Regions from separate parts of the Alteromonas sp. M12 genome, predicted to be linked through region 1. Evidence: predicted binding sites of a transcription regulator. Region 1 holds the regulator's gene; each other region holds the start of a gene.
What was found. The regulator sigma-54, encoded in region 1, starts transcription at its own class of promoters, with help from an activator protein. The targets are predictions, from matches to a motif close to GTTGGCACGNNNNTNGNNT.

Region 1 (5,230 bases):
ACACAGGAATATGAACTTAAAAATCATGTGCAAACTCAATATGCGCCGCGTTAGCGCTTTATTTATTAGCTTAATGTTCAGCGCCGCTATTATTGCCGGTGAGAACGATTTTAGCTTGCCAATCAAAGTTGACTCAAAGTCGAATTTTTTTGATGGCAAAACCAAAACGTCGATATTTAGAAAAGACGTCAAAATCACCCAAGGTAGCCTTGAAATTTTGGCTGACGAAGTCGAGGTTATTGCGGGTTTAGGGGAAGGTAAAGAAGTTTTTATTGCCCGAGGTAAACCAGCAAAATACAGCCAAACCCTCGATGATGGCAGTAATATTAGTGCCGCGGCCAATGAAATTAAATATGAAGTATCGAATCGTACTCTGACACTCAATGGTGCAGCCGAATTAAATCAGGATAGTAGCCTTGTTAAAGGTGAATCGATTCAATTTAATATGGAATTAGAGCAATTGATAGCAGAAAGTGACGGCAACGCAGAAGGCGGGGTCACTGCCATTTTCCAACCCGAAAGCATTCGCAATCGGCAAACTGACGACACTAAAAAAACTGAAGAAGAGCAAGACAAGTTGCAGGATGAAAAACCTTAATGGCAACGTTAAAAGCGACCAATTTAGCGAAGTCTTATAAATCTCGGCAAGTGGTGCGAGATGTAAGCATTGAAGTTTCTACTGGACAGATTGTTGGCCTGTTAGGTCCCAATGGTGCAGGTAAAACGACCACCTTCTATATGATTGTTGGGTTAGTGCCACTCGATAAAGGCGAGATTTATATTGATCAGACCGAGTTAACCTTACAACCCATGCACATCCGTGCACGAAAAGGAATTGGTTATCTTCCTCAAGAATCATCTATATTTCGTAAGTTAACCGTTTACCAAAATATCATGGCAATTTTGCAAACCCGAAAAGAATTAAGTTCTGATCAGCGAGAAGAGCAAGCGGATGCATTATTGGATGAATTCAATATTAACCATATTCGTAACAGCCTTGGCATGAGTTTATCAGGCGGGGAGCGCAGAAGAGTCGAGATCGCTCGTGCATTAGCGGCCGCCCCTGAGTTTATTCTATTGGATGAACCCTTTGCTGGTGTTGACCCGATTTCAGTAAACGATATAAAAAAAATAATTCAACACCTACGCGATAGAGGTATTGGTGTATTAATAACTGATCATAATGTGCGTGAAACGCTAGACGTGTGTGAAAAAGCGTATATTGTGAGTCATGGTGAATTGATAGCTTCTGGAACCGCAGAAGAAGTTTTAAATAATCAACAAGTCAGAGATGTATACCTTGGCGAGCAATTCAAGCTATAGTAGAGGTATGTTGTTTTTAACCAAAGCTTTGTGGCTAAACAAGTAAGAATAAAAAAACTAAATGAAACCCTCGTTACAATTAAAATTCAGCCAGCAACTAACAATGACGCCTCAATTGCAACAGGCTATACGTCTATTGCAATTATCAACGCTGGATTTACAACAGGAAATACAGGAAGCGTTAGAATCGAATCCACTTTTAGAAGTAGAAGACGGTTCAGATATCCCTACTGGGGATTCCGCTTTAGCAGACAGTAATGACAAGTTCTCAGAGGAGACGGTATCCGCAAGTTCTGATTCCATGGATACAAACGAGGCATTAGAAAAAGCAGATATCCCAGACGAATTACCCATAGATAGCACATGGGACGAATATATCAGTGCCTCCTCAGCCCCCGCCTCAATAAGCGGTGGTAGTGGCGGCGATGACGACCAAATTTTCCAAGGTGAAACAACCGAAAATATTCAAGATCACCTATTGTGGCAGATGCGCTTAACGCCTTTTTCTGAAGTTGATACTGCCATAGCAATCGCAATTATCGACTCTATTGATGAGTCTGGTTACCTCACTATCAGCACCGAAGATGTTCTTGCTAGTCTCGACCATGAAGAGGTTGAACTTGATGAGGTGGAATGCGTTTTAAAACGTATTCAAATGTTCGACCCTATTGGTTCAGGCTCAAGAAATCCGCAAGAATGTTTAATGGTACAAATGAATCAATTTGCACCTGACACCCCTTGGTTAAATGAAGCTAAGTTATTAATCAGCGAATATGCTGACTTATTAGGCAGTAAAGATTACCGAACTTTAATGCGTAAAACTCGTCTAAAAGAAGACGAATTACGAGAAGCTATGCGGTTATTGCAAACACTCAATCCACGCCCTGGTAGTTCATTGTTAATCGGTGAATCTGAATACGTCATTCCAGATGTTTCAGTGATGAAGAAAAATGGTCGTTGGCAAGTTGAGCTAAATCCCGATAGTTTGCCTAAGCTGAATGTAAATCAGCAATATGCGGCAATGAGCCGGAACGCTAAAAACACCAGTGATAGTCAATTTATTCGGTCGCATATGCAAGAAGCCAAGTGGTTTATAAAAAGTCTAGAGAGTCGTAATGACACTTTACTCAAAGTCGCAAACTGCATTGTTCAGCAGCAGGTTGGTTTTTTTGAGCATGGACCTGAAATGATGAAACCAATGGTGTTAAATGATGTCGCAGAAATGGTAGATATGCATGAATCAACTATTTCCCGTGTTACCACACAGAAATATATGCATACGCCTAGAGGAATTTATGAACTTAAATACTTTTTCTCCAGCCATGTAGCAACTGATTCTGGAGGAGAGTGTTCCTCAACGGCAATTCGCGCATTAATTAAAAAACTCGTCGCAGCAGAGCTTCCTACCAAGCCTCTTAGCGACAGTAAGATTGCTGATCTACTGGCAGACCAAGGTATTCAGGTCGCCCGTAGGACAATAGCAAAATACCGGGAGTCTTTATCGATCCCACCGTCTAACCAACGCAAGAGCCTGCTGTAGGCTCAACAACAGAAGGAATACGCTAATATGCAAATTAACCTTACTGGCCATCATGTAGAAATTACAGATTCTTTGCGAGATTATGTAGACAATAAATTTACAAAGCTAGAAAGGCATTTTGATCATATCAACAATGTCCATGTCATTCTTAATGTCGAGAAGCTTAATCAAAAAGCTGAAGCGACAGTTCATCTTAGCGGAGGCGAAGTATTTGCAACCTCAGAGCACAACGATATGTACGCAGCAATTGACGGATTGATAGATAAGCTTGATCGACAGGTAATCAAGCACAAGGAAAAAATTAAGCGTCATTAACATATATTAGATTAATTAATGGAAATTAAAGACATCCTTTCCCCTGACTGCACAAGTTGTGCAGTCCAGGGGACAAGTAAAAAACGAATTCTTGAAACTATCAGCCTAATAGCGGCAGAAAAAATCGATGACATTGATCAGACAACGATTTTAAATAGTCTGGTTAGCCGCGAAAAGATGGGCAGCACAGGAATCGGGAATGGTATTGCATTGCCACACGGTAGACTGTCGGGTTTAAAGGATGTGGTCGCAGTGCTAATCACCAGTGATCCTTCTATCAACTTTGACGCTGTGGATAATTGTCCTGTGGACATATTTTTCGCAATTTTAGTACCTGAAGATAAAGCCGCCGGACACCTGCAAACCTTAGCAACCATCGCGACAAAATTAAGTGATAAGGAAATTCTGAAACGTATTCGTCGTGCAGAAGATAATGCTCAGTTATACGAGGCAATCGTTGCATGAAACTGATAATTATTAGTGGCCGCTCTGGTTCAGGAAAATCTATTGCACTAAGGTCTTTAGAAGACTTAGGTTACTATTGCGTCGACAATATTCCAGTTAACCTATTACCGACTCTAACCCATACGGTTATGGATGAATATGACCAAGTGGCCGTGAGTATCGATGTTAGAAACCTTCCCAAGGTACCTGGTGAATTAGTCGAAATTCTTGATTATTTGCCTGCCACTTGGGACATGACCATAGTCTATTTAGATGCCAGTGATGACATGCTGATAAAACGCTTCAGCGAAACTCGTCGACTGCATCCGTTATCTCGTCAAAACAAATCTCTTTCGGATGCGATTCAGGCAGAGGGTCAACTGTTAGCCCCTATTGCGGAACGCGCCGACTTATATCTAGATACAGACAAACTTTCGGTGCATCAATTAGCTGAATTGGTTCGAGAGCGAATTCTAGGCAAGAAAAGCTCTAGGCTAGTTTTGGTATTTGAATCCTTCGGTTTTAAATACGGCATTCCTAAAGACGCCGATTATGTATTCGATGCGCGATTTTTACCTAACCCACATTGGGAGCCAGACTTAAAGCACCTCAGTGGATTAGACTCTCCGGTCGAGATATTTTTAGGCTCACAGCCAATAGTGACGAAATTTATCTGGCAAATTCAAAATCTCATTTCAACTTGGCTTCCTCATCTAGAAAGAAACAATCGTAGTTACGTGACAGTAGCAATCGGTTGTACTGGAGGCCAACATCGCTCAGTTTATGTGGCTGAGTCACTCGCTAAAACATTTTCAGCGTCTCACCCAGATGTTCAAATAAGGCACCGAGAGTTAAATCGATGAATCGATTTGAAAAGCAAATAGTCATCGTTAACAAACTTGGATTACACGCAAGAGCGGCTACTGAATTAGTCAAAGTAGCCAATCAATTTGATGCCGTTGTTACCCTAGTTCAAGGGGAGAAATCGGCTTCCGCAAATAGTGTATTGGGCTTGATGATGTTAGAAAGCTCCCAAGGCAAAGAAGTTAACGTCATTAGCGAAGGAGTCGATGCTGAACACGCCCTTGCCGCGATTGAAAAACTCATAGTTGAGAAATTTCACGAAAACGAATAGTTAAGCAATGTGCAAATAATTGCTGACCTGCTGCCCTTAGTCCTCTAAACTATTAGTATTAGTAGTTTTTTCATTGAGCTGCATATTCATGGCAGAAGCATTAGAGGTTAAACACGCCCAACGACAACTGAAGGCTATCAATCAAGCCTTGGCCAGTGGTCGCTTTATGCATGTCCGCAAAACAATTCACGACATGCCAGCTTGCGACATCGCCCTTCTTCTAGAGTCTTCCCCAAGCAAATCAAGAACTGAACTGTGGGAAATGTTGGACTCCGATTTTTATGGCGATGTATTAGAAGAACTGTCCGAAGATGTACGTAATGGCATCATCGGACAAATGCTTCCAGACAAAGTTGTTGATGCCCTAGAAGACATGGAGATTGATAACTTAGCGGAAACGTTAAGCAGTTTACCGCAATCGGTCTCAAAAGACGTGCTGAAATCGATGGATGAGCAAGACCGTCAGCGCGCAG
Region 2 (5,230 bases), 1.5 Mb from region 1:
ATTAGTAAGCCAAGTAACATCTAACAAACCGTCAGTAAAATCTGGTAGTCCTCCACCTTGTGCTAATACAGTGGTGGCTGGCGCCGCATTGGCAATGACTAAACTTCCAGTATGAATCGATTGCGGATCATTGTCGTCAATTTGGATATTTAAGTTGGCGCTGTTATTGACTTCTATAGCATCGTACAATGCCCCTAAATAAGCGAATTGACCGCTATTATTCTTTTCATCACGATTAGCCTTTTCTATCATTTTCTGTTCAAAGCCAATGCCTACCACTAAAAGTACAAGTTCATCATTGCAAGTTGCAGTATCAATTTGCATAACATTACCGGCAATAATAGCATCGCAGGCAACTGCTACAGGCGTTACTTTCGAAGAAGGGCCATAGAGTGCGTGACCAAGCGCGTTAGCGGTTCCCATAGGCATTATGCCCAACGTTAAATCTGTGTTGACCAATTGAGTCGCAACTTCTGTCAAGGTGCCATCACCGCCGCATGCAATAATGCATTTTGCACCTTCTTTTATGGCTTGTTGAGCCATTTCTTTGCCATCTTGTTCTGGCGTTGTTTGGTATATTTGCAAATCAAAGTGAGGTGACAGGCGTTGAATAATTTCCTCTTTGCTGTCTTGCCATTTACCGCCGCCAGCAACAGGGTTGGCAACTATAGCGAGTCGATTTTTTTGAGTAAATACGCCTTGGCTGTGCAAGTCTTTTAGCTTTTTTAACTGATGTTTATTCAACCTTGCGGTGGAACGGGTTTGATTGATTTCTTTGATGGCTTCTTCTACTGACAATTCTGGACTTTTACTTAACAAGTAAGCGGCCATAACCAATACAGACCGGCCTCTACCTAGCGCACAATGGACAACGACGGCTTTGCCGGTTTTAATATGATTGTCTATCCAGCTAATGGCTTGCATCAAATCATCTTTCGAAGGAGTTTGATGATCTAATACGGGAACATTCAGATAGTCCATATTTTCACCATGGGCAGAAACATCTAGCCCATCGAATTCAGCCGTCACATCGAGTACCGCTTTGACTTCTAAATGATTTAGCTCTGGCATATCGGAAGGAAATAAGCGGCAGGCAAGAAATAGCTTGTCACGAATTTTTTGGATTGGCGGGACGCTGTCGTTTTTACGAGCCCAAGCGTTATACAACTGCACACCAACAAAAAAGGGCACAAAAACCCACTTCACATAGAATGGGATTGAACCATCAATTTTTTTTCTAAAAATTTTAGGTGATTGGACTGAATAGGCAAAGGTGACCAAAATAAGCGAAAGGCCAATCCAGATAAACAATACTTTGAACAAAAAGCTATCAATCAGCAAGGCAAGAGCTAATGATAAAATCCCGCCCAGTCCATAGTATTTTATAATAAACATACTTCACCCTATTTCGAAAATTGAATCTACTCGACAAAGTAAAGCGAACTACGTGCCAACCTTAATGTTTTCTATCTTATTGATATGTAATTAAAAATTATAGTCCTATGTGTTTAAAGGTTAAATGGGCGCAATAAATACAGGCGCTTTCGCATTTTTTACACATTACAAATATTTGAGTTGAATTCCTATACCGTAACGTTGTTGGTGACGGTTGTAGTCAATCAAAGAGTCACCATAACCGTTAAAATATTGGAATACGACATCGTACCTTTTGTTTAAAGGATAGGTGATATTCAATTCTATGCTGCCTTTATTATCTGATTTTAAATTATTTCTGACTAAAGTGAGAAAATTGAAGTTGCCGACCTTTTTTCCATATCCGATCTCAAAATGCCCGAGATAATCGGTAATGTCTGGGTTGTCATCCCCTTCTGGGCTATTTACTGTTTCTTTTTCATCTTCTGGGATCCGATACCAGGCTTTAAGGTAATACACTGAGTCTTTGTCACTAAACAATGCAGACGCATATAAACGGTTCCAGCTCCTAGATTTTAACCCGCTTTGGCCATTGGAATTATGATTTAAGCCCAAGTGAACTTGATCAAATTTTATGCCTAGGAATCGATAATGGGTTTTCCAAAAATAGAATATTTCCGGTTCATAATTAGTTTCACGAAATGGTTTTGATGCCTCATCGTTATACACCTGCCAAAAAGATGTCACACTGAAACCGGCGTATATCCCAGATAAGTTGTCATCGTTAATGTGAATTGGCAGCTTCACACTGATTTGATATTTTGCTTCTAGATTATCGACGTTTTCTGAATCCAGCTCAGTTACGCCAATAGTGTTAGGATCTTTTACGTAAGTAACTGGCAAAATATAATTGGTTTTATATTGGGTTATTGCAAAGGGAATTTTTAATGCTAAGTCATCTGAGGCGTCGCGTTTTTCCGTTAAGGTTTCTTCAACCTTACTTGATTCTTCTTCCAGATCTGAATCGGTAATTACTTGCGCCACGGCAAATTGGCTAACAGTTAAACTTATCAGACTGACAAGAATCACTATCCTTTGTTTTAAACGTTCCATGGGGTTGCTGCTCGATGAAGATAAAGTAAACAGATCTTTTCATTAATTACTGATTTTTAAAAGCACAAAAGGCAACTTTTCTTTAAATATTCAGAATTCGTTAAACCAGTATTTTCGTTTTATGACAATGCTTAGTTGTTTAGCTTACTGCGGGGCTGAGAGGTTGCGGACATTAAATAGTAAATTGTTTATAATCTAATCTCCGTTTTTTATTCACAATAAGAAAAACACGATTATGCCAATCATATTCACCGTTTTGCTGATGTTCATCCCTTTAACTGCCATATCAGCTGAAAACACAATTGTTACTGCAAACTTATCAACTAATCGTTCTGTCGACTTCAAACCTGATGCTGCAGCGCAGGGGGGAAGTCATAAAGGGAGTATCAACGTGCTATCTTGGAATGTGTCAGGAGATGCGTTTGTGAAGTCTCCTGAGGTACTAAAAGCACTTGTCGCTAGAGGCAAGTCGAATATTTTATTATTAGACGAAGTTTCCCCTTTAACCAATAAATCGCACTTATATAACGCTTTACCTAAAGATAGTTTGGCACAAAACACGGATTGGCATATCAATTTTGGCAGCAGTGGGGGACGGCAACGAAATGTTGTGATTAGCCGTTTTCCTCACGAAGTCTTGCCGGAATTCTCAAACATAATCCCCTATCCAAAGTCTGAAAAAAAGCGCATACACCAGCGTATGATTAATGCAGGTGATGTGAAGTACGCCAATACCTTAGATGACGGAATAGCAGTTAACGGAGTGATATTACTCGAGGGTGGAAATAGATTGTTGGTGGTTTCTGCTGATTTAGAATGTTGTGGTAGTGACCCGAGCAGTTGGGCTGAAGATAAAAGAAGAATTGAGGCAAGGGAAATACGCCGATTAATTGGAAAAGTAATTGAACGCACCCATGTGGATGGAATAATTTTAGCGGGAGATTTCAATCTGGTTAGTACAGTAATGCCTTTGCTAATACTTTCAGGGCCTTACTCTAAACCTCATTTTGGTTTGATCGCCGCAGAGTTGAAGCATTTGGATGGAAAACAAACTTGGACTTGGGATGGTCGAGGTACAAAGTTTCCCTCTAGAGTGATGGATTTAGTAATTTATAGTCCGAATAGACTTCAGTTGGTCGGCGGTTACATATTTGATCCCGATGACATTACCGCAACGGAGAAAAAAAGTATGGGGATTCAATCGCTTACTTTTTCTAAGCTATCTGAACATCTACCAGTGATAACTCACTTTGAATGGCGATAACATTTACTAACGCATCTAAACAATAAAAAAAACCACCGCCTCCAGTAGTGTTGAAGACAGTGGCTTGCTCTAGAACTTAATCAGAGCAGCAGGACCCTAAGTAGGGGAGAGGAACTAAATCGTTAATGAGGTTTTTGCATTTCCACCTGATATTTATCTGCCAGTTGGTCTTTTTGATTGGCTGACAATACCTTTCCAGCTTGCTGGAAAAATTCGTGTTCTTCTTCTTCCAAGTGATGCTCAACTAAGTGTTTAAGTTTTTTCATAGTAGCTAACCAGCCTGGTGAACTCATCTCAGTTTCGTCTAGCTTTTCAATTAGCTCATCAATTTCGTGATGCTCTGCAATTGCGTGTCTCGATTGTTCAATGGTTTGGTCAGACTTCATCAGTGGCGAATAAAAATAACGTTCTTCAGCAATTGCGTGATCTACTAGTGCTTGTTTAAGTTCGCCATAGAACTCACGACGGCTCTGTGTGTCACCAGAGGTTTCTACAAGTATTTTCATCAGTAGACGTTGTTTTTCATGGTCTCTACGAATAGCTTCAAAAATTTCCATTGGATTCTCCCTAAAGAATGTAATTTCGTTTAATTTGCGGTTCTGTGTTAGCTATTGCGAACTTGATGCCATAACGTCAAGTTTTATATAAGTTTTTGATTTTAAATGATTAAAGTATTGTTTTTGGCGTGTGGAATTAAACTGAATATGAGGTGATACGGAAATTATTACAGGACAAATGTATCTTTTTCAGACTTGCGGGGTATAAAGAGTTGATGTTCAAATACAGCAAATAGCAGGGAGTAAAATATGAAATCGTTTTTGATTGCTTATTTAGGGGTGGCAGTTTGCTATCTGATTTTAGACGGTATATGGCTAGGACTCATTGCTAAAAATACGTATCTGGAGGCGATGCAAGGTATGTTGCGGGAGTCTTACCCGTTAATGCCTTGGATAACATTTTATCTATTGTATTGCGCTGCGGCTGTGTATTTAGTGGTTCTAAAGAACCAACATGCGCAGTGGTGGCAAGTATTCCTCGATGGTGCTGTGTTAGGGGCTGCGGCTTATGGCGCTTATAACCTCACTAATTACGCAATATTAGAAGGATGGCCTTTGGGAATCACGCTAAAAGATTGGGCTTGGGGAACCTTTGTAACTGCGGCTAGCTGTTTATCAGGATGGTTACTACTTTCTCAGTTTAGTCAGGACGCGCCTTGAGTCAAAAAAATGCGAAAGCTGACGGGCAGCTTTCGCATTGTATTGGCTATCTAAGACTTTTTTAAGCCCGAATTTGACCGTTGCCGTTAACTAAGTACTTTTCGGTGGTTAAAGACTCTAAGCCCATAGGTCCGTATGCATGCAATTTAGTTGTTGCTATACCAATCTCAGCGCCTAAGCCCAATTGACTGCCATCTGAAAACCGTGAAGAGGCGTTTACCATAACCACTGAGGCATCTACGCTGCGTTGGAAACGTTTTGC
Region 3 (5,230 bases), 2.4 Mb from region 1:
GTGAGATGAGTGGTCTTTCATTACTGCGCAGTATTAAAAACAAGTTTCCCAGTTTACCTACTTTGCTTATGACAGCATACGCCACTATTGATGATGCGGTTCAAGCCATGCGTGATGGCGCTACCGATTATTTATCAAAACCATTTAGTCCTGAAGTGTTGCTAAATTTGGTTGGGCGATATGCACCTGCTCAGCAGGTGGAGTCTCGCGATCCTATTGCTGCTGATCCACTAAGTATTAACTTGCTTAATCTTGCTAAGAAAGTCGCTACCTCTGACGCCACTGTAATGGTATTGGGACCGAGTGGATCAGGTAAGGAAGTATTGGCTCGTTATATCCATGATCAATCTAGTCGCAAAGACCAGCCGTTTGTAGCAATTAATTGTGCTGCGATACCAGAGAATATGTTGGAAGCGACTTTATTTGGTTATGAAAAAGGTGCCTTTACCGGTGCATTTCAAGCCTCGCCAGGTAAGTTTGAACTGGCCCAAGGTGGTAGTATTTTATTAGATGAAATCACCGAAATGGATTTAGCACTACAAGCGAAGCTATTGCGTGTATTGCAGGAAAAAGAAGTTGAGAGACTAGGTGGCCGTAAAACCATTGCATTGGATGTACGCGTAATTGCCACTAGTAACCGCGATTTAAAACAAGTGGTTAGTGACGGAAAATTTAGAGAAGATTTGTACTATCGATTAAATGTTTTTCCATTGATGTGGCACCCGTTGGATAAGCGAGCAGGGGACATAGTGCCTTTGGCCGAGCACATGATAGAACGACACTATAATGGTAAACAGGCTGCTCCTAGTTTAACCGCTTCTGCGCGAAGTAAGTTGATGCAGCATGCATGGCCTGGCAACGTGAGAGAATTAGAGAACGTAATTCAGCGCGCACTTATCTTATCCGATGGAGAAACAATTGATGCTAATGACTTGATGATTGAAATCGAGACAGGCCAAACACTTGTTAGTGACCAATCAAGTCAAAATGAAGTTGATGATAGTAAATTAGGTAGTGAACTGCGTCATCAAGAACACCAAATCATTTTAGACACTTTGCAATCCTGCAACGGTCGTCGTAAAGATGTAGCTGAAAGATTGGGTATTAGTCCCAGAACCTTGCGATATAAATTGGCGCGTATGCGCGAGGTAGGAATCGAGCTACCCGCTTAATTATCCCACGTTTTCACAATAGCCGTTTCTCCAACGGCTATTTTTTATGGTTTTTACGGGGGGGATTCCGCATGACTTCCATCCTACCCCCATCACACTTAAAGCAAGTGGCTCCGTCAATAAAATGACAAAACTTGTAACTCATTGATATTTATTGTAAATAAAGGTTGGCATTGAGATTGCTTAGTTATGCTATACGTTTAAAAAACTATCGCTTTGCCGCATTTTTTTGACTCTCGCAAAGCCTATTGATTATACCACTGGAGCGACACATGGAAATCAAAGCACAATCTTTATATCAAGAAATGCAGGCAATGGCGTCAAATGCACAAATGGATGTTGCCCAGCTTCCTGGCACCAATCCTTCCTCCCATAATTTTGCCGAGATGCTAGGTCAGGCTATTAACACAGTTAATGATATGCAACTCGATGCCAAAGGCAAACAAGAGGCATTTGAGATGGGTGATCCGAATATGAGTTTAGCTGACGTCATGTTGACTAAAGAAAAATCCAGTATTGCTTTTGAAGCTACAGTACAAGTACGAAACAAAGTGCTAGAAGCTTACAAGCAAATCATGAACATGCCAGTTTAACATAGCAAGAGGATAACTCGTGGCCGAGGCAACTAGCACTGAGCTTGCACTTAGTGACAATGATAATTATTCAGACTCCACAGAACTAGAGCATAAATCTGGTTTCATGGACGCATTAGGTAGCGTAGATTTAATGCGCCAAGTAACCATAGTGATTGCTCTGGTAATTTGTATCGCCATTGCTATTTTTATTGTCATTTGGGCGCAAGAACCTACATACCGCCCATTGGGCAAAATGGACACCCAAGAGCTTATCGAGACCCTTGATTATCTTGATCAAAATTATCCAGATTATATTCTTGAGGGTAATGTCGTTAAAGTTTTAGAAAGCGATTACAAAAATATAAAACTAAATATGACTCGTCAGGGGCTTTCTTCTTCTTCTTCTGAAAACTCTGGTGCAGACATTATCATGCAAGACATGGGATTTGGGGTTTCACAACGGGTTGAAAAAGAACGTTTAAAACACGCCAGAGAACAACAAATAGCGCGAACTATTGAGGAAATAAATGGGGTTAAACGGGCAAAAGTGTTACTAGCTTTACCGGTTGAAAACGTTTTTGCGCGGCGTGAGAAAAAAGCCAGTGCAACTGTTGTTGTTACCTCTGGGCGAGGCTCTAGTTTATCAAATGAAGAAGTCGACGCGATTATTGATATTGTTGGTTCAGCCGTTCAAGGTATGGAACCAAGCCGAGTTACGGTCACAGATAGTAATGGCCGATTACTCAACTCCGGTTCTCAAGATGCAGCATCTGCGCGCTCAAGAAAAGAATATGAGTTAGAGAAACAGCGCGAGAATGCCTATTTAGAAAAAATTGATTCTATCTTGATCCCAGTATTGGGCTTAGGAAATTACACAGCGCAAGCTGACGTAACCATGGACTTCACCGCTGTTGAACAGACCCAGCGCCGATATAACCCAGATTTGCCGGCAATACGCAGTGAAATGCTGGTGGAAGAGAACAGCATAGGCGGAGCAATCGCAGGTATACCTGGAGCATTAACGAACCAACCGCCTTTAGATTCGACAATTCCTGAAAATGCCACTGGTAGTAATTCGCAAACGACATTACCGGGTAGAAATTCTAAGGAAGAAACGCGAAATTACGAGTTAGATACTACAATTAGTCATACCAAGCAGCAGACTGGTTTTATTAAACGATTGAGTGTTTCGGTTGCAGTGGATTATATTACTGAAGTGGCAGAAGATGGCACTGAGTCAATCTCACCTAGAGCACAACAGGAATTACTTAATATTCGCCGTTTATTACAAGGTGGAATTGGATTTGATGTTACCCGTGGTGATTCGTTGGAAGTGGTGAGTATCCCCTTTAGTAGAGACGACGATTATGTGCCAGTTGAGGTTCCTTATTACAAAGAGGAATGGTTTGCGCAAACGGTAAAAGTAGCTGCCGGAGCGCTAATTATCATCGTCTTGATATTTGCCTTAGTTAGACCGATGTTAAGTCGTTTAATTAATCCTCAAGACACCACTGAAAGCGAAGACTTTGATGTTGATAGCGCGCTAGACTTAGGTGATGAAACCATTAGTATGTTATCTCAGGAATTTGATGAGGGGCAGGTTGGTTTTGCTGCAGACGGTTCTTTGATGTTGCCTGATTTACACAAAGATGAAGACGTATTAAAAGCGGTTCGCGCCTTAGTTGCCAATGAACCGGAATTATCAGCTCAGGTAGTAAAAGGCTGGTTGATGCAAGATGAGTAGGATTGAACATGCCTGATGAAGAGTTGACTGAATCCAGCGGATATGACGTTGGAAAATTAGAAGGTGTAGATAAAGCTGCAATTTTACTTTTGAGTTTATCAGAAGAGGATGCCGCACAAATTCTTAAACATTTAGAGCCCAAACAAGTACAGCGTTTGGGTCAAGCAATGGCGCAAATCGATGATATGACGCAGCCTAAAATCACGGCCGTGCATAAACATTTTATCGAAGAGATTCAAAATTACAGCACTATCGGTTTCCAAAGCCAAGACTTTGTGAAACGTGCGTTGACTGCTGCGCTAGGTGAAGATAAAGCGGCTAATCTTATTGATCAGATTCTGATGGGAAGTGGCGCGAAAGGTCTCGACTCCCTTAAGTGGATGGATTCTAAGCAAGTTGCCAGTATCATCCGAAATGAACATCCTCAAATTCAAACCATCGTCATGTCTTACTTAGATGCGGAACAATCCGCAGAGATATTGTCGCAATTCCCAGAAAAAGTACGTTTAGATCTGATGATGCGGGTGGCCAATCTTGAAGAAGTGCAACCAGCAGCCTTGCAAGAATTAAATGAAATTATGGAAAAACAATTTGCCGGTCAAGCGGGTACGCAAGCGGCTAAAATGGGCGGCTTGAAATCTGCAGCAGATATCATGAATTACCTTGATACCAATATCGAAGGTCAGTTGATGGACGCAATACGCGAGCAAGATGAGGAAATGAGTCAGCAAATCCAAGACTTAATGTTTGTCTTTGATAACTTAGCTGATGTGGATGATCGCGCAATTCAGGCAATACTGCGTGAAGTGCAACAAGATTCATTGCTCAAAGCGATTAAAGGCGCCGATGAAGAACTGAAAAATAAAATCACTAAGAATATGTCCAAACGAGCTGCAGAAATGCTGATTGATGATTTAGAAGCGCTTGGTCCTGTTCGTATTAGTGAAGTAGAGACAGCGCAAAAAGAAATTTTATCGGTGGCCAGAAGATTGGCTGATTCCGGAGAAATTATGCTTGGCGGTGGCGGCGGGGAAGAATTCCTATAATGGCACCTATTATTAAACGAGCTTTTTTGTGACGGATAAAAATGTGACTGAAAAAGATAACAGTGATAAAGACTTAAGTGATGACGACATTGCCGCTTGGGAATTGCCTGTCTTAGAAGAAACATTTGATGCCAATCCCAGCAAAACCAACGTATTTAATCGACAGTCAACCTGGAAATATGAACCTCCGGAGGTGGAAGAAGATGTCTTGCCGCCTACGGCCCAAGAAATCGAGCAAATCCGCGAATCTGCTTATCAAGAAGGTTTTGAACAAGGGAAAAAAGAAGGTCATCAAGCAGGTTATAATGATGGTAAAGAGTTAGGCCTGCAAGAAGGTAAAGAACAAGGTCTGCAAGAAGGTAAAGAGCAAGGTCTGGTCGAAGGAAAAGAACAAGTTGAGTCGCAAATAGAGTCTTGGCATGGGTTGATGGAACAGTTACATCAACCGGTATCCCAAGTTGAAGAGGTGTTACAGTCTGAGTTAGTCAAACTGGCCGTTTCCTTGGCAAAATCAGTTATTCGCACAGAAGTACAAACTAATCCAGAAATTCTATTTAACGCTTTAAACGAAGGCTTAAAAGCACTTCCTATCCATGAATCTCAATATCAAATTCACATGCATCCTGACGATATCGAGCTGGTCAAAGAACGCTATACTCCTGAACAAATAGAAAAAAATGCTTGGGTATTTGT
Region 4 (5,230 bases), 2.1 Mb from region 1:
TTCACCTTGGTTGCCGTGCTGCATCTGATTCGATCGTATTTTTGGTGGAATAAAGGTGTGTTAAACGTGCCTTTATTATGGTCGTTACACATTTCTTACTTCACATTGAGTGTGGGATTATTTTTAGTCGCTTTAAGTTTAAGTAGCGAGCTAATACCGTTCCAAGATGCGCTGCACCTTATCACCATCGGTACTATTGGAATGATGATTTTAGCCATGATGACCCGTGTATCCCACGGTCATACAGGAAGACCCTTAGTGATCCCACATTTTATGGCAGTCGCATTTGCGCTCGTGATGGTCGCAGGAATTATTCGCTCGCTTTTTCCCCTATTTATTGAGTCATACCTTGCGTGGCAATTGAGTGCTGTGTTGTGGTTAGTGGCCTTTTTATTATTTTTGATTCATTGCATACCGATTTTAACTCGGCCTCGCATTGATGGTCGTCGTGGATAATAGTCACAACACTTTAGGATACAAATATGCTAACTGATAACACTATAAAAATAGTTAAAAGCACAGTTCCGCTATTAGCGGAAGCTGGCACAGTCATAACTGAACATTTCTATAAACGTATGTTTAGTCACAACCCAGAACTTAAAAATATTTTCAATATGACAAACCAAGCAAAAGGAAAACAACAATTTGCATTATTTAACGCCTTAGCTGCTTACGCGCAAAATATTGATAAATTGGCTGTACTAAAAGATGCACTGGAACGGATTAATCATAAGCATGCCAGTCTTAATATTTTACCGGAACACTATCCAATTGTAGGTGGACACTTAATTGCTACCCTCAAAGAGCTCATTCCTGACCAATTTACCCCCGAGGTGGAGTATGCCTGGCGCGAAGCTTACGCAGTGTTAAGTGATATATGCATCACTGAAGAGGCAGCTTTGTACGCCCATAACAAAAATACCCAAGGTGGTTGGTCTGGCACACGTCAATTCGAAATGACGAATAAACAGCAAGAGTCAGAGTTAGTGACAAGTTTTGAACTTACCCCTGTAGATGGTAAGGAAGTAATTTCCCATAAACCTGGCCAGTATTTAGGGATCAAAATCAAACCTGATAATTGTCAGTATGAACAAATTAGGCAGTATTCTATTTCGCAAAAAGCTAATGGCAAAAATTATCGTATTAGCGTTAAAAAAGAGTTATTCCCCAAACCTGGCGTAGTCTCTAACTATTTACATTCTTTACCTCAAGGCAGTGTTGTAGAGCTATACCCGCCAGCTGGAGACTTCTATTTACGTGATAATGCAACGCCAACAGTGCTTGTGTCTGCAGGCGTCGGGCAAACTCCCATGATGGCCATGCTAGAAACTTTGTTGAGCGATAAACACACCGAAAAAATTATCTATTTACACGCATGCGAAACCCCAAAGCAACATTCATTTGCCAATGATTTAAATGAGCTTAGTCGCCTTTACAATCGCTTACAAACCGCGACTTGGTTTAATCAAGGTGGAGAAGGATGTAACTATACCGGCTTAATGAATCTTCGCGATTTAGATACGGAGTTGCCGATAAATAATGGTGAATTTTATCTTTGTGGTCCGGTTAATTTTATGGCTTTTATTAAAACTCAACTACTAGATTTAGGCGTTGATAACAGCCGTATTCATTATGAACTATTTGGTCCTCATCAAGATTTATAATCGTTAACACTGATCATTTTATTGCGCCCATTGGGTTGGGCGCATCTGCATATAGCAGCTCAAAGCTCATTCTCAATCAAGCACTAAAATAAACTAGAAATATACACTGTATCTCTATTATTTCCCCCACGAGTAAACAATCCGTATTTAATAAGTTAAGCTAGCGCCTCTTTTGTAAAATGTGTTCAAGTTAGATGGCTTTATTAAATATAAAAATAATGCTGCCCAAAGATGCTGCATTCACTATGCATCAGCTAGCTGACTGTGAGTTTTTGAGCAAAGTATTTGCTACAAAAATCATTGAGTTGGATAACACTGGCAGAAAACCTCGGCGCTTAGTTGATATGCGAGGCCATCAGTTTGTTGAGGAGATCATTCAACTTAGTGATACTAAGCTTGTATATCAGATTGTAGGAAACGGACCGATACAACAGCATCAAGGTCAAATTAATTATATTAGCAATAGTGCAAAACCACATTTACAGTATCTAATTGAAGGCCAAAGCAATACGTGGGTCCCCAATTGGCTGCTAAAAGTAGTGATGTTTTACGACTTTAAATTAGCCGGCAAACGACTAAGGAAGTTACTCTATGAGCGTTGAATATATCTTGTTATTGCTCAGCCCGTTATTTCTTATTGCTATTGGCATAGAAGTGCGTAAACGCAGAGAAAGTTATTCATTAAAAGAGTTTGGTTTAAACCTAGGTTTAGCCTTGTCTCATCAAGCAACAGACATACTTGCTATGCTCGCATTAATGCCATTTTTTTATTGGGTACATAGCAATTTTGCTATATTTACTATTGAATTAAGTCCCCTATGGTTAGTTTTAGCATTCGTATTACAAGACTTTTTATACTATTGGTTTCATCGTGCTAGTCATCAATGCAATTGGTTATGGGCAGCTCATGTTGTGCATCATAGTTCCACCAATATGAATTTTTCTACTGCTATGCGGCAAAGTCTTTTCTATCCCATTGTTGGCATGTGGATATTTTGGCTTCCATTGATTATTTTGGGTTATACGCCCGAATTAGTATTGGCAGTGGTAGCCTTGAATCTGGCATTCCAATTTTTTGTGCATACCGAACTTGGTCCCGAATTCAAAGTACTTGGTAAAGTGTTTAATACACCAACTCACCACTGCTTACATCACGCCAGTAATCCACAATATATTGATAAAAATTATGCTGGTGTACTCATTGTTTGGGATAAAATTTTCGGAACCTTCGTCAGCAGCGATGGCGAAGCTCCAAATTATGGCGTGACTGAACGTCAATACAAGGTGTCATTTTATGATGTGGTATTCACACCATGGCGAATACTATTTAACAAAGTAAGACAGCAAAAAAGTGCCTCTTGTGCTTTGAAACTATTATTCAACAATCCCCGCAACTTACACTAGGGTTTTATTCACTCTCACCTAAAAAGCGAAATTCCAGATATAAAAAAGCCCCGATTTTATCGAGGCTTTGAATAGTACTTAATTAAGCGTGATATCTTTTTCTTCCAACCAACGCTAATAAACCTAAGCTAAGCAATAAAACGGAAGCTGGCGCAGGTACTGCTACAGAACCAGATTGAGTTTCAATTTGAAACTGTGCTTGGGTTCCGGTGAAATAGAAAAAGTCATTACCGCTACCAACATCATAACTGATTTCAATACTATTGGCGGTAAAAGACAATGCTTCAGGAACGGCGATATCGGTTAAATTTCCTGATATCCATGACAATCCTGTAATTGATTCACCGGCATCAAAAACGATATTGCTAATAAAAGCAGTGAAAACTTCAAAATCGAGGTTATCTTGTGAACTGAGAGTAACGATGTTTGTTGTCGGGTCGAGATCGATAAATACTGAACCTCCAAACCAACCGCTGTCATTACTCAACAAGTCTGTACTGTCTAATTCGTTACCCGCTCCAACCGATGCATTTAAGTTCTCATAAACTAATGGGCCAGCGTCGAAACAACAATATGGAAGGTCACTTTCAGTGCGAAAATCACCGGAAATAATAGTGGCATTAGCCACGCCCGCGAAAAGTAAAGCAACTAAACATAACACTTTATTCATTTTTAAAACCTCATAAATGATACAACTGTTAAAACAAAAGCAATAGTCAGGCCAATATTTTAAACGATTGATAAATAACGATTATTTATCAATTCACGTTTTAGAATAAAAATCTATTGTAAATAAATCTGACAAAAAATCTCATCTCTATCATATACTTAAGTATAATACCCAAGATATTATTGAGCGACCATATTTGGCTGTTTTTAAATTTAAGGTTATCGATTCAGATATATCACTACTAGTGAATAGTGTTAGTCGTAAGCACTTATTTTCAAGTTTAAGCGCAAAAAACAAATATCTAGCTTCGCTGCAATTAAAATTTTGTTTACTAGCATTTATTTCTTTTCACCTCCTCCCGAGTTTAAGACTAATAGCATTACGCACTGCAAGCTCGTACAATACGAACTAAGCGTTCGTCGATCTTAAGCTGTGAAACGTTACAATCATATTGTTTATTTAGTCGCTAACGTTGTGCCACTTTATTGTTATCAAATCACCAGAAGGTTTGTCATGAAAATTTTATTTGTAATTGGAGCTTTATTTCTAACTGGGTGTGCCAGCACACAAGGCTTATCGGTTTTTTCATTCTCAAACGCTCAAGTGCAATCATTACTAAGCCAACAACTCCCCAATTTAAGCGAAAAGGTCAATGTAATGGGGTTGCCTGTAGAGCTGAACGTTAACAATCTAAGTGTTAATATTGGTCCGGACAACCGGGATGTCATCGCCCTTGGCGTTGATTCCGGTGCAGAAATAAACGCCTTCGCATTTAAATATCCAGTACGTTTAATGTTGCAAATCGAAGGTAGCCCTTCTTACGACAGTGATAAAAAAGCAGTATATTTACAAAACCTTAAACTCGTCGACTCAACGGTTGAAGCGGGTAAATATAAAGGTAATTTGAACCTACTAAATGACCAAGTAATGAATCTGATTAATACATTTTTAGCGACCACACCAGTGTATAAATTAGATATGGCAGACCCTAAAGTTGCGCTCTTGAGCAAAGTCCCTTTGAATATAAAAGTGGTAGAAGGTGCGATTCAATTGGTGCCAAGTCTTTAGTTTAGATTAGAAATCGTCGAACCAGCTATTTAGGTTCAACGAAAGCATAGGCTGCAACTTCTGAGTATTATTTATAAGTGGCCTTGCATTTTTTCAGTTCGTCCTTATTAAAGTTAACAATTCAACAAGGGTATATTAATCAGTTTCATGTGGACTTGGCGGGCGTTTATTTTAAGTATGTGTATTGCACTTTTTGCGGTACTAAGCTCCCCTGCCCGCGGTTTAGAAATCTCACTGCATAGCGAAAATAAAACAGTACATATTAGTGTTTATAATCACAACATCGATAATCCAAACAGTGTTGCTAAACTCAACCACACCACTCAAATTTTGTCGTCGGATTACCTGCTTATTAAACGAAATAACAGGTTAAAAGAGCATAACAATCAAGTAGGCGATGACTTTCGCTCGGAAATTCCTCCTG

Region 2: a site for sigma-54 is predicted at 1,437-1,455, ahead of VUI23_RS18650 (diacylglycerol kinase family protein). Genes of this name have one in related genera too.
Region 3: a site for sigma-54 is predicted at 1,339-1,357, ahead of fliE (flagellar hook-basal body complex protein FliE). Genes of this name have one in related genera too.
Region 4: a site for sigma-54 is predicted at 3,776-3,794, ahead of VUI23_RS15735 (PEP-CTERM sorting domain-containing protein). Genes of this name have one in related genera too.

Annotation. Positions count from the first base shown of each region.
Region 1 covers NZ_CP144164.1:776,271-781,500, reverse strand. Annotated here, with positions in the region: gene lptC (LPS export ABC transporter periplasmic protein LptC) at 1-54, shown strand, start outside; gene lptA (lipopolysaccharide transport periplasmic protein LptA) at 41-598, shown strand; gene lptB (LPS export ABC transporter ATP-binding protein) at 598-1,323, shown strand; gene VUI23_RS03275 (RNA polymerase factor sigma-54) at 1,385-2,863, shown strand; gene hpf (ribosome hibernation promoting factor) at 2,891-3,178, shown strand; gene ptsN (PTS IIA-like nitrogen regulatory protein PtsN) at 3,197-3,643, shown strand; gene rapZ (RNase adapter RapZ) at 3,640-4,485, shown strand; gene VUI23_RS03255 (HPr family phosphocarrier protein) at 4,482-4,757, shown strand; gene mgtE (magnesium transporter) at 4,846-5,230, shown strand, end outside.
Region 2 covers NZ_CP144164.1:4,333,890-4,339,119, reverse strand. Annotated here, with positions in the region: gene VUI23_RS18650 (diacylglycerol kinase family protein) at 1-1,395, opposite strand, end outside; gene VUI23_RS18645 (phospholipase A) at 1,561-2,487, opposite strand; gene VUI23_RS18640 (endonuclease/exonuclease/phosphatase family protein) at 2,723-3,751, shown strand; gene VUI23_RS18635 (hemerythrin domain-containing protein) at 3,874-4,308, opposite strand; gene VUI23_RS18630 (DUF2177 family protein) at 4,558-4,968, shown strand; gene VUI23_RS18625 (glutamate-5-semialdehyde dehydrogenase) at 5,030-5,230, opposite strand, start outside.
Region 3 covers NZ_CP144164.1:3,136,363-3,141,592, reverse strand. Annotated here, with positions in the region: gene VUI23_RS13605 (sigma-54 dependent transcriptional regulator) at 1-1,172, shown strand, start outside; gene fliE (flagellar hook-basal body complex protein FliE) at 1,445-1,765, shown strand; gene fliF (flagellar basal-body MS-ring/collar protein FliF) at 1,785-3,491, shown strand; gene fliG (flagellar motor switch protein FliG) at 3,500-4,537, shown strand; gene fliH (flagellar assembly protein FliH) at 4,566-5,230, shown strand, end outside.
Region 4 covers NZ_CP144164.1:3,664,983-3,670,212, forward strand. Annotated here, with positions in the region: gene VUI23_RS15715 (NnrS family protein) at 1-456, shown strand, start outside; gene hmpA (NO-inducible flavohemoprotein) at 483-1,664, shown strand; gene VUI23_RS15725 (hypothetical protein) at 1,859-2,266, shown strand; gene VUI23_RS15730 (sterol desaturase family protein) at 2,256-3,068, shown strand; gene VUI23_RS15735 (PEP-CTERM sorting domain-containing protein) at 3,151-3,738, opposite strand; gene VUI23_RS15740 (DUF1439 domain-containing protein) at 4,252-4,806, shown strand; gene VUI23_RS15745 (hypothetical protein) at 4,954-5,230, shown strand, end outside.